Regions from separate parts of the Methylophaga sp. F-2 genome, predicted to be linked through region 1. Evidence: riboswitches for the same ligand, from Rfam matches in the RefSeq annotation. Region 1 holds a riboswitch; each other region holds the start of a gene.
What was found. Region 1 has a riboswitch for cyclic di-GMP ahead of AC13DA_RS00980 (hypothetical protein). Riboswitches for the same ligand answer to the same signal wherever they lie in the genome.
Positions count from the first base shown of each region.

Region 2: it holds a riboswitch for cyclic di-GMP, as region 1 does, so the genes downstream of both, AC13DA_RS07150 (hypothetical protein) here and AC13DA_RS00980 (hypothetical protein) in region 1, are expected to answer to the same signal.
Region 3: it holds a riboswitch for cyclic di-GMP, as region 1 does, so the genes downstream of both, AC13DA_RS07535 (autotransporter outer membrane beta-barrel domain-containing protein) here and AC13DA_RS00980 (hypothetical protein) in region 1, are expected to answer to the same signal.

Region 1 is NZ_JBSXOF010000010.1:28,656-34,169, forward strand. Features, by position in the region: gene AC13DA_RS00965 (TMEM165/GDT1 family protein) at 1-107, shown strand, start outside; gene AC13DA_RS00970 (methyl-accepting chemotaxis protein) at 184-1,500, opposite strand; cyclic di-GMP riboswitch class I at 1,919-2,003, shown strand; gene AC13DA_RS00975 (hypothetical protein) at 2,021-2,701, shown strand; cyclic di-GMP riboswitch class I at 3,018-3,100, shown strand; gene AC13DA_RS00980 (hypothetical protein) at 3,114-3,608, shown strand; gene AC13DA_RS00985 (hypothetical protein) at 3,937-4,350, opposite strand; gene AC13DA_RS00990 (hypothetical protein) at 5,103-5,514, shown strand, end outside.
Region 2 is NZ_JBSXOF010000018.1:14,193-19,706, forward strand. Features, by position in the region: gene AC13DA_RS07140 (PA0069 family radical SAM protein) at 1-157, shown strand, start outside; gene AC13DA_RS07145 (hypothetical protein) at 250-747, opposite strand; cyclic di-GMP riboswitch class I at 774-856, opposite strand; gene AC13DA_RS07150 (hypothetical protein) at 1,254-1,757, opposite strand; cyclic di-GMP riboswitch class I at 1,785-1,867, opposite strand; gene AC13DA_RS07155 (Gfo/Idh/MocA family protein) at 2,083-3,090, opposite strand; gene AC13DA_RS07160 (peroxiredoxin) at 3,252-3,767, shown strand; gene rpiA (ribose-5-phosphate isomerase RpiA) at 3,833-4,513, opposite strand; gene AC13DA_RS07170 (fructosamine kinase family protein) at 4,740-5,514, shown strand, end outside.
Region 3 is NZ_JBSXOF010000018.1:102,489-108,002, forward strand. Features, by position in the region: gene recC (exodeoxyribonuclease V subunit gamma) at 1-108, opposite strand, end outside; gene AC13DA_RS07530 (hypothetical protein) at 400-1,878, shown strand; gene AC13DA_RS07535 (autotransporter outer membrane beta-barrel domain-containing protein) at 2,000-3,379, opposite strand; cyclic di-GMP riboswitch class I at 3,399-3,478, opposite strand; gene AC13DA_RS07540 (alpha/beta hydrolase) at 3,648-4,484, shown strand; gene AC13DA_RS07545 (helix-turn-helix domain-containing protein) at 4,481-5,455, opposite strand.

The sequences.
Region 1 (5,514 bases):
TAGTATACGCAGGAGAAGCCATGTTGAAAGTGATCCCTTTGAATGTGGCTAGATGGGCTGCTTCCCTAGTATTTGTTATTGTTGGTTTAACCATTATTCCATGGTAAACCCTGTGACAAGGGCACAATAAATATTATCGAGCCACACACCTGTGTGCGGCTCGATGGTTTATCACTAATAGTGTTAGTGAAGATTCGATAAATTTTCTACCACTTCCACGACTTTTTTTGCACCGCTTCTGATTTGGCTGATGGTATTCCCTGCGGTATTAGCAAACTCAACGCCTGATTCGACACCCGACATGCTTCCGGACATACTTTTTATGACGGAATCACTTTTAGACTGGATTTTATTAATCATGCTCGCTATTTCGGCCGTTGATTGTGAGGTCCGTGTCGCCAGTGAGCGAACTTCATCAGCCACAACAGCAAAACCACGCCCACTATCACCCGCTCTTGCAGCTTCTATTGCGGCATTTAAGGCGAGTAAGTTTGTTTGTTCAGTGATATCGCTGATCGTTTTAACGATAAATGATATTTGTGCGGTTTCTACACCTAGCTGTTCCAACTCGGTTGATGAATGACTGAATTGTTGTTTCAATTCTTCAAGTTTATCAATGGTTTTAAAAATAATATCTTCACCTGTCGAGGATAACTTTTCTGTCTCCAGTGATATTGTATAGGCTGTGTTAGCGGCCGCTTTTTCTTCCTCGGAACGGCGAACTTTTTCAGTAATGTCAGTGGCAAATTTAATGACTCGATAGGGCTTGCCATTACTATCGAATATAGGGTTATAGGTGGCTTCCAACCAAACAGCAGATTGATATTTATTTATCCGTTTAAAATTGTCTGCAATAAAACGTCCCTCATTCAATTGTTCCCAGAACTTGGCATATTCAGGACTTTTTACATAGTCTGAGTCACAAAAAATTCTATGGTGCTGTCCTTTCACTTCATCAAGCTTATATCCCATAAGGCTCAGAAAATTTTGATTGGCATTGGTGACACGACCTCCCATATCAAACTCTATGATAGCCATTGAACGATCGATTGCAGATAGCAAACTATCATTACTACGAGAATGTTCTACACGTTCGGTCACATCGTTAGCAATCTTAAAAATTTTAACGACACGGCCTTCACCATTTTTTATTGGGAAATAATTGGCTTCCAGCCATATATCATGGCCGTTTTTATGCTTGCGTAATACTTCCCCTGAAAAATACTCACCGTTCTTTAGATGCTTCCAAAAATCTTTATATCGGGAAGATTCAACTTCGGATTTATCGCATAACAGTTGATGATGCTGTCCTATCAGTTCAGAAGAGGAATAACCTGTTACCCGAGAAAAATTGTCGTTTACTGCAGTGATGATACCTTCAGGTGTGAACTCAATAATGGCGAGTGATGACTGCATTGCGGTGAAAATCTCCAGCAAGGGAGTGAGTTCGTTTTTTAATACCGCATTCTCGGTGATTAACTGCTTTGTTTTACCAAACATGTCTTTTTTTCGCCTCTTTGCAAATAGTGTGCAATTTAATTGTATGCATCTTATATCGGCAGTGAAAAGTAAAAGTTAACTGCTTTTATACGAAAGCATGATGTCTATCACGTTACTGGTAAGTTAATGATCTTAATGGGGGGTACTGACTTTTGCATTTCAAACACGGTGGGTGGATATGGGTAAATTGTGTTCTTCCGAGTGAGGATTAAGTTATTTTTCACTTATGCTGAAAACGTATCGAATTTTCCTCTATAAGCATTGTGTTGAGGAAAAATGGAATGTCTTTTTTTAATAAATTAGTACCAAAGTACAATGTAATTTTTAATTAATTAAGGCGAGTTAATAGTGCGCAACTGATTGTTGGTGGTTACCTGTTGCGAAATTAAATAGTTATATTATTATTTCATCGTGTTCAACACATTAACGCCAAACCTGATGTGAGTCAGGGACGGAAAGCCTACAGCTGTATATTGAAGTCTTGACAGGGCTGGGTTGCAAAATTATTGGGATATGGGACATGTATAAAAAATTTTTTGCAACAACCCTTGCTCTGTCAGCATCGATGTTAACGATATCGGCTCATGCTGCAAATATTGGCTGGACAGACTGGACAAAAACAAGTCAAAAAACTGCATCTGGAACCATGGCGTTTGGTAGTGACAATGTCAGTGTTGGTTTTAGCTCAAGTTCTGATGCTTATTTCATAGAATCGGGAGCGACAGATAATTGGTGGGGTAATGCCTACACCAAGGGGACGGTTAGCAATCTTCCATCATCACGTGAAATTATCGGTTTGAGTACCGATGGTACAGTAGAAATAAAATTTTCAGAAACAGTGCTGAATCCTTACATTGCCCTTGTCAGCTGGAACGCAAATAATGTTGATTTTGGTGATACAAAAATTAAATTTGATAGTACTGGTTTAGGGAAGTACGGTTCGGGATCACCCACCCTGTATTCTGACGGTACTGGATTTACTACCTCTAATTTTGCCGAGCTACATGGAGTGATTATTCTTGAAGGGTTATTTGACTCGTTCAGTTTTACTCATACAAGTGAAGGCTGGCATGGCTTCACCGTAGGTGCCGCAGGCATCGCGCCTGTGTCGGAAGTGCCTATTCCAGCGGCTGCATTTATGTTTGCTCCGGCTTTGCTTGGTTTTATGGGACTTCGCCGTAAAGCCAAACAAGCTGCATAATCAATCAATATATACTGGCTTTTTTGTCCCTGATTGTCCGGCCATGACAAGCTGGTTATCGAACATATCTTGCCTAACTCCACATAGTCTTACTTAATCTGAACTTAATTAGAGATATGTTGACGTGAGTTAATATTCTCTTTGAACATTTTTTTGACTCAATTTTTACTATGAATTTAAAGTCAATTTTTAAAAAAATCATACTTAAGGATGATTTTTTTTCTAATTCAATTTAAGTAACCTGTTAACAACAGAATATAAGTGTTCATCTGTTACTCGCCATAGCAAGTTAACTTTAATTTATTAATTTTGTTCAACATATTATCGCCAAACCTGATGTGAGTCAGGGACGGAAAACCTACAGCTGTGCATTAGTGGCATCAGGGCTGGGCTGCATGAAATGGAGATTTTTATGAAAAAAATAGTGTGGATGCTATTAAGCCTGGGTTTATTGACGTTATCTCTGACAGCTTCTGCTGCGACTGTTGTTAAAGCTAATTTTGATGCAGGATGGCCGACTTATGACGGTGGTGAATTTACGTTTTCTGGGAATTTTGTGGGAGAAGATCTGAATAACGACGGCGTATTGTCTTTCGGAGAGTTTTCCGTATTTAACTGGAGCTCTGCTTATAACTCATACACATTATCTGACCTGTTTGATACTGGCGATATTGTCATTAGCACACAAACTTGGTTGGCTAATGGCATAAGCTGGGTTGGAGCAGACGATTTAGCTTACATAACTTGGGATGACAGAGGACAATCGATAAATACTAACATCCTGGGTGAAGTTCGCTTTACTTCTTTCGAAGTTTCTGCGGTTCCTTTACCACCAGCTGTCTTGCTGTTTGCACCTGCACTACTGGGTTTTATGGGCTTACGCCGTAAAGCAAAACTAGCTGTCTAATTAATTTCAGTATTTCAAACGTTTAAAGCCGTCATAGAGTGACGGCTTTTTTGTCTGTTTAAAATCACGTTGAGCTAAAACACATAATCCAGACTAATTTGACCAGTGGCGTATCGCGTTTTAGTGATGATGACTCAGAAACAATATTGAGTTTTAGGCTTCAGGCTTATCGCTGTTATAATGCCTGCCCAATGTCCCCGTAGCTCAGCAGGATAGAGCGTCCCCCTCCTAAATCCTCCAGAGCAATATCGATGTTGCCTTCTACCGCAAGGCAATCCCATGATTTTATTGAGTTTGTGACATTAGCGCCGGTTAACTTCCGGCTTATTCAAACTGATTTTTGGAACTCAATGACAAAGTTCTCACCATCAAACTCTATAATCTGTCCCATCACTTCTGGTCGAACAAAGAAATCTTTTTTGATCTTGCTGCCATCGATACCGCTTTCAACCTTCTTTATTTCGTCACCGTTTTTCGGAACAGCAATAATCAATTTGATAGGTTGAGTATCTCGAAAGGCTTTGACGAGCTTTTCCGCCAATTCACTATTACCGTTTCCTGACCATCTCGATAAGTAATCTGTGTATACCCACTTTCCATTTCGTTCGGGCATCTTCAGACGATGCTGCCAGCAGCTTATGACGAGCTCACCTTCAGGTGTTTCGGCACAGACAGACCAATTTACATTTTTCAGTTTTGCTTTGTAACGGCGAAATGCCTGTTCATAACCAAGAGCCCCCATTTACTTTCTCGCCTCCAAGTGCATTTGTTCCAACATAGTGGGTATGAGCGGGTTTCTCATTTCACCGTTCGCCATAAACTGACTGACGATCATATCGTTTTGTCCCTAACTGATTTTTTTCAACAGTTCAGATAACCCTATTATCATGAACATGGCTAGCAATAAGCAAACAATCGATGACTAAATTCATACTTGAGATGTCCACTCCGGTTGGCTTGGGGTTATTTGGTGCAGGGGTGTATACGTACATCAAAAAAACTGCATTTTCTATTGATTCCACGTTGATCTCACGTTGATGTCAAAACGAAGGTTTTCCTTGATGTAGGTAAAAAGTCAGTTCAAGTGGGGATATGCGAACTATCTCAAAGTTAGGCCTGCTAACACTTTCATGAACTGTCGGAATGTCATATTGACCGAAGTACTGTTGAAATACTCTCCTCTATAAGGCTGTTTTTTTGGGAGGCGGTTTTTATTGAAGGTATGGTCTTCAGCTATCTACATTATTTCTAGGACTATACTTATTTTAGACTCCATCTAGTTGGAATCGATAGATCGAGATGAAATATGAGTTAGAAATTTTGCGCAATCATTACGTTTAGACTCAAAATCCATACAACCACCAAGCATCAATAAACATAAACAAATACAATTGGTTGGATTCATTTTTGACTGATTCTGAAAATCTGCCTAAACATTGCCAAAAAATAATGTATATATAAGTAAGCTCCAAATAAACGATTAATGGAGCTCACATGCAAACACAGACACACGAAAATACCGACCCTCTAGTCGTTCAAGCGAGTTTTCGACTTCCGCACTTGCTAACAGAAAAGCGTTCAAAAGGGACATCGAAAGACACTTCACCGTATAACCTTTATTCTCAGTCCACCGCTCAGCACATGGGGGAAGAGGCTATCATTCCTACACCCCATAAATTTTTATCTATGGCAGATGCATGTCAGAAGCCAGCTCCATTACAGAGAGTTCTGATGATGCTTTCTGAACTTAAAGAGTCCGGTCGGAGAAAGCCAATCACTCTAAGACTCGCTGCTATAGCAATAAACATGAAATATACCGAGTTGGGTATTGCTCCAGCATGGCGAAATAATGTGACAATTCAGGCCGATAATATTCAATCAAGATTGTTAGATCCGTTGGACTTAC
Region 2 (5,514 bases), on a different contig from region 1:
AAGGTTTGGTTACAGGCTTGAAGGTCAGGGGCTATATGCAGAAATGATCAAAAAACGATTCGAAGTTGCGGTCAAGAAATACCCATTAAACAAGTCTCCAGCGGTTCTGAGAACCGACTTATTTCATAAACCAACAAAGCAAATGAGCTTGTTTTAAAAAGAAAATATTTAGTAGCCATAAAAAAGGGGAACCGAAGTTCCCCTTTCAATCTAACTAACAATTGTTAACTTGATTTTTTACTTCAAGTTTTATGCAGCTACTGCTGTTTTTCTACGCAGACCCAAGAAACCTAATAGGGCTGGTGCGAATAAAAACAATGCAGCAGGTACTGGTACAGCTGACACAGAAACATCATATTTAAATACATTTCTAGTTGCATCAATGATGTCAACCCATGCTGTGTACCCTTGGTAAATCATTGCTGTAAAACTAAAGTCACCGGTAATGTTAAACAACTGAATACCATCAACACCGTTGTTAAATCTTAATGTGGCCCCTGCTAATGAACTAGTAGGATTAAACGACCACTCAACTTTAACAGCTGTATCAGCGTCTGTACTAACATCAAACTGTGAGAACCATGTACCAGGTCCTTCACTTACTGTGCCACCACCTAAAACTACACTACCGTTTGATACATCGACATCCTGGTCAAAAGAAGAACCAGCAGTAGACATAGACAACGTAGCGGCATTAACACTGACCGAAAACAAAAGAGCTACAACAAATAGCATCGCTTTTTTCATAATAAATTCCTATTTAATATATGAAGCAATGCAACCCAGCCATCTCCAATCAAACCAGAGACCCGTGGCTTTCCGACCCCGCCTCACGACGAGTTTGGCTTTAAAAAATCACATTATTAAGACTTTTAATGATGTGTTCGTCTGAACCATTTCAGACGAGTCGATAGTACAAATCACAGTAGGAGACTACCAGCTCTATTAGTTAAATCTGGGACGTAACTCACAGCATTTGTCTGATCGCGTGAACATTATCACAATAAAACTGTGAACTGGTTGTGAATTTTAAGTCTGTCCAATTTAGTTGATATTTTTTACCGCTAAAGCCAGCGAACGAAAACATAGTAGTAACTGTGAATTCCAGATGAAAGTTCTACAAACTCATTCGTCTTGATTCAAATCGCTTACACAATAAAAAAGCCGTAGTATCAACCACGGCTTTTTGCTGACATTCGACATCTAAATTAGATATCGAAATGTCTTCCATCAGATGGTTCAGACCTTCCACACTAAAGTGCGCTTTTTCTACGAAGGCCAATAAAGCCTAATAAGGCCGGTGCTAGAAGAAAAAATGCAGCAGGAACAGGCACTTCAGAAACGGACTGAAGTGAGACATCATATTTGAATACATTTCTATTGCCGTTGAGTAGGTCAATAGAGGCAACTGTTCCAGCATAGAGTAAACCTGTGAACCTGAAATCGCCTGAAATATCAAATATTTGGACAGGGTCAACACCATTATCAAACGAGAGAGTAGCTTGAGTGAGTGCCGCTACTGGGTTAAATGACCACTCAATAACGGTAGATGTATCATCCGTTGTAGTAACGTCGTAGGTAGAACTCCATGGTTCGTCACCACTAGTAACTGTACCACTACCCAATACCGTGGTTCCCGTATCTACAGACGTTGTCTGAGTGGCATTAGTTGAGCCTGTAGGCTGAATAGTTAGTGTAGCTGCGTTAATTGATGTTGTAGCAAATAAAGCTATTGTGAATAGCATCGCTTGTTTCATATCTGGTACTCCTTGATTGTTACAAAGCAATGCAGCTCAGCCATCTTTGTAAAGATTAAAGATCTGTAACTTTCCGTCCTTGCCTCACGACAAGTTTGGCTATAACAACCCATCACGAATGTGTTGAGTCGAGATAACTGTTGAATTGATTGTACGAAAGTACATAGACAACAAGTTATATATAACAACAAACATTGTTGTTAATTTACCCTACCATTAATTAGGCCTTAATTAAAAGTGCATGTACAAATGTTCGTTTATGTTTGAAAATTTTTACTATTCAACTAAATGGTGCTGTGAGGGATTTGCAATTTACTTCATAGACTCAATCAATGTAGATTTTTTTTGACTGTCGAACGGAGGCAATGGCAGCACAAATTGCGGCACAATTATATCTGGCATCAGCTAATGACAGTTTGGGGGCTTTCCCTTCTAAGATGCAACCAGAGAAGTGTTCTATTTCCAGGTTAAAATGATTAGCCTTTGGTATTAATACGGTTTGTTCTTCTTCATCATTCCACCAGCTAATCGTGGCTTCTTCAGTTTCAGGTTGCCAAACGGTGTGACATTTAATGCCACCCTTGGTACCAATAATTTCATATTCACTTCGTCTGGCATGTTCAAAGCTCATTTCAAAGTGAGCAAACTTACCATCATCAAAATCAAACACCCCGCTTAAGCTAACATCAGCACCACTGTCATTAAGCTTAGCCATTGCCATGGCAGCGACAGGCTCATTATCAAACCACAATCTTGCCGTATGAATGGCATAAGGACCAATATCCCACATAGCACCGCCACCATCATTGATATCACGATCAATACGATACATTCGCGCTGGTTTCATCGGGAATGCAAACGCCGTTTTTACCGTACGCACGTCACCGACCTTGCCGTCATTAATTAACTGTCTTACATACTCATGCTGAGGATGGAAGATATACATAAAGCCTTCCATGACTGTTACATTATTTGCTTTTGCAGCGGCTTCAATGGCGTCAATATCGGCTACTGTCAGCGCCATCGGTTTTTCGATCAACACATGTTTACCATGATTGATGGCTTTGAGTGCCCACTCGGCATGTTCTTCATTCGACATCGGTAGATAGATGGCATCAATATTTGGATGAGAAAGTAATGCTTCCGGATCATCCAGCGTTTCTACCGACGTTTGTTGTGGTGCCAGTTTTTGCAACACTTCTGCCGCCGCCCCAGGACGACGACTGGCAATAGCTACCAGCTCCGCATTAGCTGCTTCAACAATAGCGGGCAGTAGTTTTTCGTTAACACGAGCAGCACCTAAAATTCCCCAGCGTAATTGTTTTTCAGCCATGTGTTTATATCCCTTTAATTCAATTTAGTGATCACCATGATATCGACTCGACAGCACAATTCCAAACTCATAAAACCGCATGTTTCATAGTGTTTTTATCTGTCAGCGATTGCCTTATGCTAGACACCCTGTAAATAAAAATAACGGATTAAGGAGCAATTATGACAATCGAAGTTGGACAGAAAATTCCCGCAGCGACACTTTCTGAGTGTGTTGATTTTTCGGCGAGCAGTGGCTGCCCTGTCAACCCTCAACCACAGAATGTTCAATCATTGACTGAAGGAAAAACCATTGTTCTTTTCGGTGTTCCGGGTGCATTCACCCCACTCTGCTCTGAAGAACACTTACCTGGCTTTATCCGATTAGCAGATGAGATCAAAGCGGCTGGCGCCGATGAAATCTGGTGCATGGCTGTTAACGATGCTTTTGTCATGGGCGCCTGGGGCCGACAAGTAAATAATGAAGGCAAGGTCAGAATGATGGCTGATGGTAGTGCCGAGCTGACCAAAGCCATGGGCTTAGATAGAGACTTAACTGCCGGAGGAATGGGTGTACGTTGTTATCGCTTTGCCTGCATCCTGAAAGATGGTGTGGTGACTTATATCGGCGTTGAAGGCTCAGGCGAGTTTGGTAAATCTAAAGCAGAAACCATTTTGGATGAACTAAAAAAATCCTAAGCAACATCACAAATATTTGAGTTGGGGGAGTTTCACTCCCCTTTCTCATTCACTGATGGCTAACGTTATCGCCAGTGTTCTTCCACCTCAAATTCACCACCAATAAAAATGGCTGATGCGGTGTCACTGAAAATCCCATGCTCGACTATGCCGGGAATGGTATCCAGAATCATGGTTAGCTCTAAGCTATCCATTTGTTTAAATTGCATATCAAGCACCAGACTACCACTTGCTGTAACAGCAACATTATCCCCCGAGGCATTTAGTCGAAGCTGGCCTTGACCACCTTGTTGTTTAAGCTGGGTCAGAACCAAACGCCATGCCTGAGGCATGACTTCCACCGGAATCGGAAAGTTTTGTCCGATATGCTCGACCAGTTTTGACTCATCAACTAAAACAAAAAATTGATCCGCTGCTGAAGCTAACAATTTTTCATTCACTAAATCCTGACCGCGTCCTTTCAATAAAGTAAGATCCGGTGTGACCTCATCGGCACCATCCACATACATATCCAGCGCATCAAGTTCTGCAATAGACAGCACGGGCAATCCCGCTTCACGCGCTTTAATCTCACTAATCGCAGAACTACTCACGGTATGAATAGTTAGTTTTTCAGTCTTACAGCGTTTTGCCAGAGCTTCAATAAAGAAATTGGCGGTGGAACCAGTGCCCAATCCCACTATCATATTCTGCTCAACTAAATTGGCTGCATGCAGTGCTACTCGTTGTTTTGGATTCATAGCCATAGACAAACTCCTTATGCCATCCGTAAATACTGTTCAGCTTACATAGCAATGACAGATAAAAAAACGGACAATCCATATGGTTGATGGTTCTTTCATCGTGTTCTGCACGCACTATTCACATTTTCATAACGTATGCTCAACCATGTAAAACTTGATGCCTCAGTGCTTAGCTCATATCCTTAGCTATAGCAGCTAACTCTTTTTTCAAATCTGGTAAGGAAAAATAATGGCACAGCTCGACTCCATTGTTGAACATATTGAATCGACCACCAATCAGAGTCTTCAGCCATATCAACTGAACAGTATCGGTGGTGGTTGTATTAATAGCGCCTTTCAACTAAAAACAGAACAGCAAGCTTATTTTATAAAGGTGAATCAGCCTTCTTTATCGCTAATGTTTGAAGCCGAAGCACTTGGCTTGCAAGAGATGTCAGCGACTAAAAGCATTCGGGTTCCAGAGGTCATCTGCCAAGGAACAAATCATCAACACAGTTATTTGGTCTTGGAATACATTCCACTTAGAAGTTTACGCGGCGATGGCAATATCACACTGGGTGAACAGCTGGCCCACATGCACAAAGTAAAACAGCCCTTTTTTGGCTGGCAAATGGATAATACGATTGGCAGCACACCACAAATCAATGATCAAAATCACCATTGGTTAGGGTTCTGGCGCGAACATCGTTTAGGGCAACAGCTGAAGTTTGCAGCTCAAAATGGTTACACAGGTCGTCTACAATCTCATGGTGAAAAACTCCTTGATAACCTGGACAAACTGCTTGAGAACCACCACCCGCAACCATCACTGTTGCATGGTGATTTATGGGGTGGAAATGCGGCAGCTGATGATCTTGGACAACCCGTTATTTTCGACCCGGCCTGCTATTATGGCGACCGTGAAACTGACTTGGCGATGACAGAATTATTTGGTGGCTTTGGCCGGGATTTTTTTGCTGCATACAATGCTATCTATCCTGTCGACTCAGGCTATGCAACACGTA
Region 3 (5,514 bases), on a different contig from region 1:
CACAATAATATTTTCCTGCTCAAACGGACTGAGCGGCGCGGACTGAAGTTGTTCAGCAAGCCAGGCAGCCAGTTGTCTGCTGTCATTACTGTAAACCATCTTCAGCATGTGGATTCCTTCACGTCAAAAGCCACATATTACGGGATGTTGCGGTTGAAACAAACTGCTTTGAATGTCAGAGCAACGGCTGAAGCTAACACCATTAAAAATCAGGGCTTATCTGCTTTATAGAAAACAGCTGAACAGCCAAGCCTCAGGTCATCGCGCCCATTCGAGCTTGCATAGCATTTTCTATGATGTTTGTTTGTGGCATACCTCACATTATTTTGAAAATTCATCACATTGTCATAATCCATCATTATCTTGAGCGTCATCTCTATTACCTGACTTGGAGTTAACGTGAAACATACACACAAACTACTGATTGCTTCGATATTAACCGCTTTATACAACGCACCCGTGCTAGCAGAAGATTGTGTTGCCGGTGGTACAACTGGCTCCCCTACCCTGACTTGTACTTCAGCTGACAGCAATAATATTGATGACAAGCGTGATAATTTATCAGTGACCGTTGAAAATGGTGCAGAAATCGTCGATGAAAAAGATCGACCTGTGCAATTGAAAGGGTCAAACCAGACTGTCTATAACTATGGCCTTATCGAAAGCGGCGATGATGATGCTATTCGCGCTAAAGGCGCCAACCTGACCATTGATAACTCAGGCATGATTATTGGTGGTGATCGCGGTATTCGTCTGCAGGACAAAGCAAGCAATTTCACCTTAATTAATCGTGAAACAGGACAAATCTTCGCTGAAAATCAAGCCGTAAGATTAGATGATGACACCGAACTGAAAAATGCACACATTACTAACTATGGTCAGATCGAGAGTGAAAAAGGTCGTGCTATTCAGAGTCGTGGTGCAGGCACAACAGTCATTAACTACGGGACATTACGTGGTAATGAAGAAGTGGTTGAAGCACGCGAAGACTTCACCCTTGAAAATCACGGCACCATCGCCCTGAATGGTTTGTCATGGAACGCAGCAACAAAAACCTGGACAAATACTGGCGCCACGGATGATGAAGATGGTGTGCAATTTGCCAGTGGCACCGCAGATAACTATGGTGTGATTTTGGGCACCGATGACGGTATCGACATCGACGAAGGCAAAGTACACAACCATGCTACTGGTGTGATTGTTTCAACCGGTACAGAAAGTGACCCTTTAAATGGGGGTAATGGTATTGATATTGATCCACTTTTCGAACCGAATGTAGGTGATGTTCGCACAGCCGGTCCACTGACCATCATCAACGAGGGTTACATCGAAGGCGTTCATGCCATTGGTTCGGATGATGCCAGTACTTCTGAAGTTACCGTCACCAACAGTGGTACTTTAGTCGGTCGTTCAGGCACAGCTATCCATTTTGCGCCCAATCAAGGTAACAGCAGCCTGACACTGACAGGTAACAGTGAAATTATCGGTGATGTGATGTTCGGTAGCGGTGACGATATGGTGATCGTTGACGGACTCACTGCCACAGGTGAGCTGAGTTCAGGTATCTTCGATGGCAGCTTGGGTAATAACAGCATTATCTTCAAGGACTTTGATCTATCAGATATTTTGTCATTTGAAATATCAGATGCACTTGTCTACCTGTCATTAGGCGTCGATAGTGGCGAGCTGTTATCAGGCAAGTTCAAAAACTTCTCATCATGGGGTTTTGGTGATGGCATGTTCTCTACTGAGTATCTTGCCAGCCAGTTCTCTAACCCTAGTGCCGTACCATTACCTGCAGCACTGCCATTGTTTGCTTTTGGTCTGATTGGCATGTGGGCGGGTCGTTCACGTCTTACAGGTTCTAAAGCGGCCTAGTTCAGTTATGGTTAAACACTGACAGCAGCATAAGCAGTATTCAGGGCCAGTTTAAACACGAAAAAAGATGTTTAAACTGGCCCTGAATTTTATCGGTTTTGCTTAACTTTATATGTGATGTTTATGCAACTAAACTCGCATTACGACGCAAACCCAAAAAGCCGAATAAGACCGGTGCCAACAAGAAAAATGCGGCAGGAATAGGCACAGCGTTCACAGCCTGACTTACAACAAGATTCGCAAAGGTATCGCCAAATACCACTTCAAAATTAAAACCACTTATCGCCGGTAAAATAATGCTGTCAAAACTACCGACAATGCTGGCAAAGGTCAGGAAGTTAAATGTACCTTCTTGCACATCATCACCAATAAACTCAAAGCTTAATAAACCAGCTAGTGAAGCGACACCCGAAATATCCAGCAGATCGGAGTGCGTTTCATCAAACTCCACAACCATCGAACCAAATTCACCTTGCGTGTAATTACCATTAATCGTCATCGTACCGATAGAGTTACCAGCGGTCAGACTGGCATAGTTGTCATACCCGGTACCATTTACCGTCACATGGCTGTTAATGGTGCCGGTTCCTGACAAGTTACCCCCATTAATATTGACGCTGGTTTGGCTCATGACACCATTATTGATGGTTTGACCTGCGGTTTGAGTGTAATCACCACCCCAGGCACCACTACCGACCAATTTCGCTTTTTCATTATTAATAAACGTGCCAGTGTTAACGAAGGCGTTCTGGTTATATATCGATTTATTATTCGTCATCACACCATTGTTCACCACGGTGTCATTAATAGCATTGGTCAAGACATAGTTATTCGTCATTGAACCCTGATTAATTAAGCGACCTGCGTTAGTGAATGTGCCCTCATTATTCAGCGTGCCATTATTCACCAGGGTAGAATCAATGTAGTTATTTAATTTACCCGCCCGGCTGTTGGTCAAAATGCCATTATTAGTAACAGTCCCGCCTCTGTAACTCGATAAAGTACCGGTATTGGTGAGAATATCGTTATTGGTCAACTGTCCGTTATTGCTAAAGGTGCCCTGATTCAGAAATTCAGCCTGATTATCAATTTGGCCATCATTGATCCATCTGCCACTTTTATTCTCTATATAGCCTGTATTGGTAATCTGACCACTTGCTGCATTATTCAAATCACTGACATGCGTGGTCAGGCTTCCCGTGTTTAGCAAGATGCCAGAATTATTTAAATCACTGTATTTACCATAAAAAGTACCATTATTAATAAAGGTACCCTGATTAGCTAAAACAGGATCTACAGAAAAAGGCCAGCCTATCACTGACAACTCACTATCATTTTGAAACTGTGTTCCGGACACAATGCTTGTCGTGGCATCATCAATCGTTAAAGGCGAAGTGTTTATTCCAGATAAAACACCATCAGCACTGGCGGCAGCGCTTAATAGGAGTGATGATGTAAATAAGGTCGTGAATAAAGAACGTTTTAGAAATTGAGTATGCATGTTCTGAGTCTCTCTCGGTCTATGTAACTCAGCCACCTTAAGAGCTTAAGGTCTGTAGCTTTCCGTCCTCAGCTCACGCTGAGTTTGGCAATAATGATATGGGCATCCAACCCAGCCAGGATTGATGATATAGAGACAGCTACAACGGCACTATCCGATTTTCGCAAACGTATAAATTAATGAGAGACGGGCATTAAGGATAATATTTTCTGACTCGTATATGATGTGCTTTCACATACCTAAGATGGAATAATAAGGGATAGCTATTTTGGTTTTTCGTTACTTTATTTGCCTGCTTTTTTTGATATTACAGGCCTGCTCATCCATACCCACCACACAAAACCGCACTGATACGGCAGTTCGTTTAGCTCAGCTCAATGGCTGGCAATCCCAGATCATCACTACAGCCTCATTTAACTTGCAAAGCTTTATCCCTGAAAAAATCTCACCGTCCAAAGAGTTAACCATTTACATAGAAGGTGATGGTTTAGCCTGGTTGAGTCGACGAAAAAAGTCTTCAGATCCGACCCCTATCGATCCATTAACACTCAAGCTCGCACTCCTCGATAACCATGCCGTCTATCTGGCCCGCCCATGCCAATATGTGTGGTCTGGAGGCTGTGAACAGCATCTGTGGACTTCAGCCCGCTTTTCTCCTGAGGTATTACAAGCGATGAATCAAGCCGTGGATAAGTTAAAAGCCCAATATCAGGCTTCTTCTTTACGGCTTATTGGTTACTCTGGTGGGGGTGCTGTCGCGACGTTATTAGCGGCTAAGCGAGACGATGTTTCTCAGTTAGTCACTGTGGCAGGTAATATTGATACTGATTACTGGACGACATTACAGCATATTTCACCGTTAACAGGCTCATTAAATCCAGCAGACCAGTGGCCTTCATTACAGGCCATTCCACAAATTCATTTTGTGGGGAGTGAAGATAAGATCATGCCCGTTGCTGTGGCTAATGCATACCAGCAACATTTTCCTCAATCAAAACGCCCCACTGTAAGAGTAATCACCGGTATGACTCATCATTGCTGCTGGGTTGAGCACTGGCCAGAGCTATTGCAGGAAATATCTGCCGCTAAGAAATCTGCCCCTTAATTAAATGCACGACGTAATGTCGCTGACGGTAGCTCGCCGAATAACTGTAGATAATCATTAGAAAACCGCCCTAAATGCCAAAAGTGCCAGTCGCTGGCTACTTGCGTCACCGTCATATTAATATCTGTAGGCCTGAGTAATTGGGATCGCACTCGATTTAATCTCAAGCGATAAAGGTAGGCATTAGGGGTGATGCCCATTACTTTTTTAAAGTGATATTGCAAGTTACGCTGACTGATACAGACATCTTTACAAATATCGATAATGGTTGGGCAAATATGACTGTCCAGCTTAGCGTGAATATAGTCGATAGCTAATCTCACTGATTTAGCCGCTCTTCGCCGTGCCACGACATCAGTTTCTTGCCCATCAAAAAGTAAGGATGAATCTAAAGATAGCAGCACATGTTCCATCACAGAAGTATTTAAATGTTTTTGCTGCTCTGGCTGACCGTCATCCGAAGACATCGCTGATAATTGATAAAGGTAATCAGTAAACAACTCTAACGGTTGTCGATTTACACCATCAAATACTAAAACACTGTCCACAGGCATTTCCCACTGCCGTGGATTCATGGCTCTGGCAGACTCAAGTAAAACCGACTGTTCAAATCGAAAATAAACCGTTTCAGCATTTCCCTCAGCCTGGATATCGACTTCAACATTAGCTGGCAAGAAAAATAGTGAATTCTCAAAGGCATTATATTCAGATACTCGTACCTGATTTTGTGTGGTACGTTCGAAGGAGATGGTACAAAAGTCTTTTTCGATGATGGCGCGTTTATGTACTACCTGATTTTGCTGCTCGAACACCACTCTGAACGCCTCATTACCCACTTCACGGTAGTGCCCATAAAACTGACCTGCGGATAACTGGTTAATCTCAATCGGTAACCAGTCTTGTACAAGCTGCTGTTCATAAGCATCAAACAAAGGCTGATCACAATACACAAGAGCTTGTGTCGGTATCATGTTAATGTGTTGGCACAGGTATATGAACTAAGCATTCGAAGAAAAAGCCATAAAAGAAG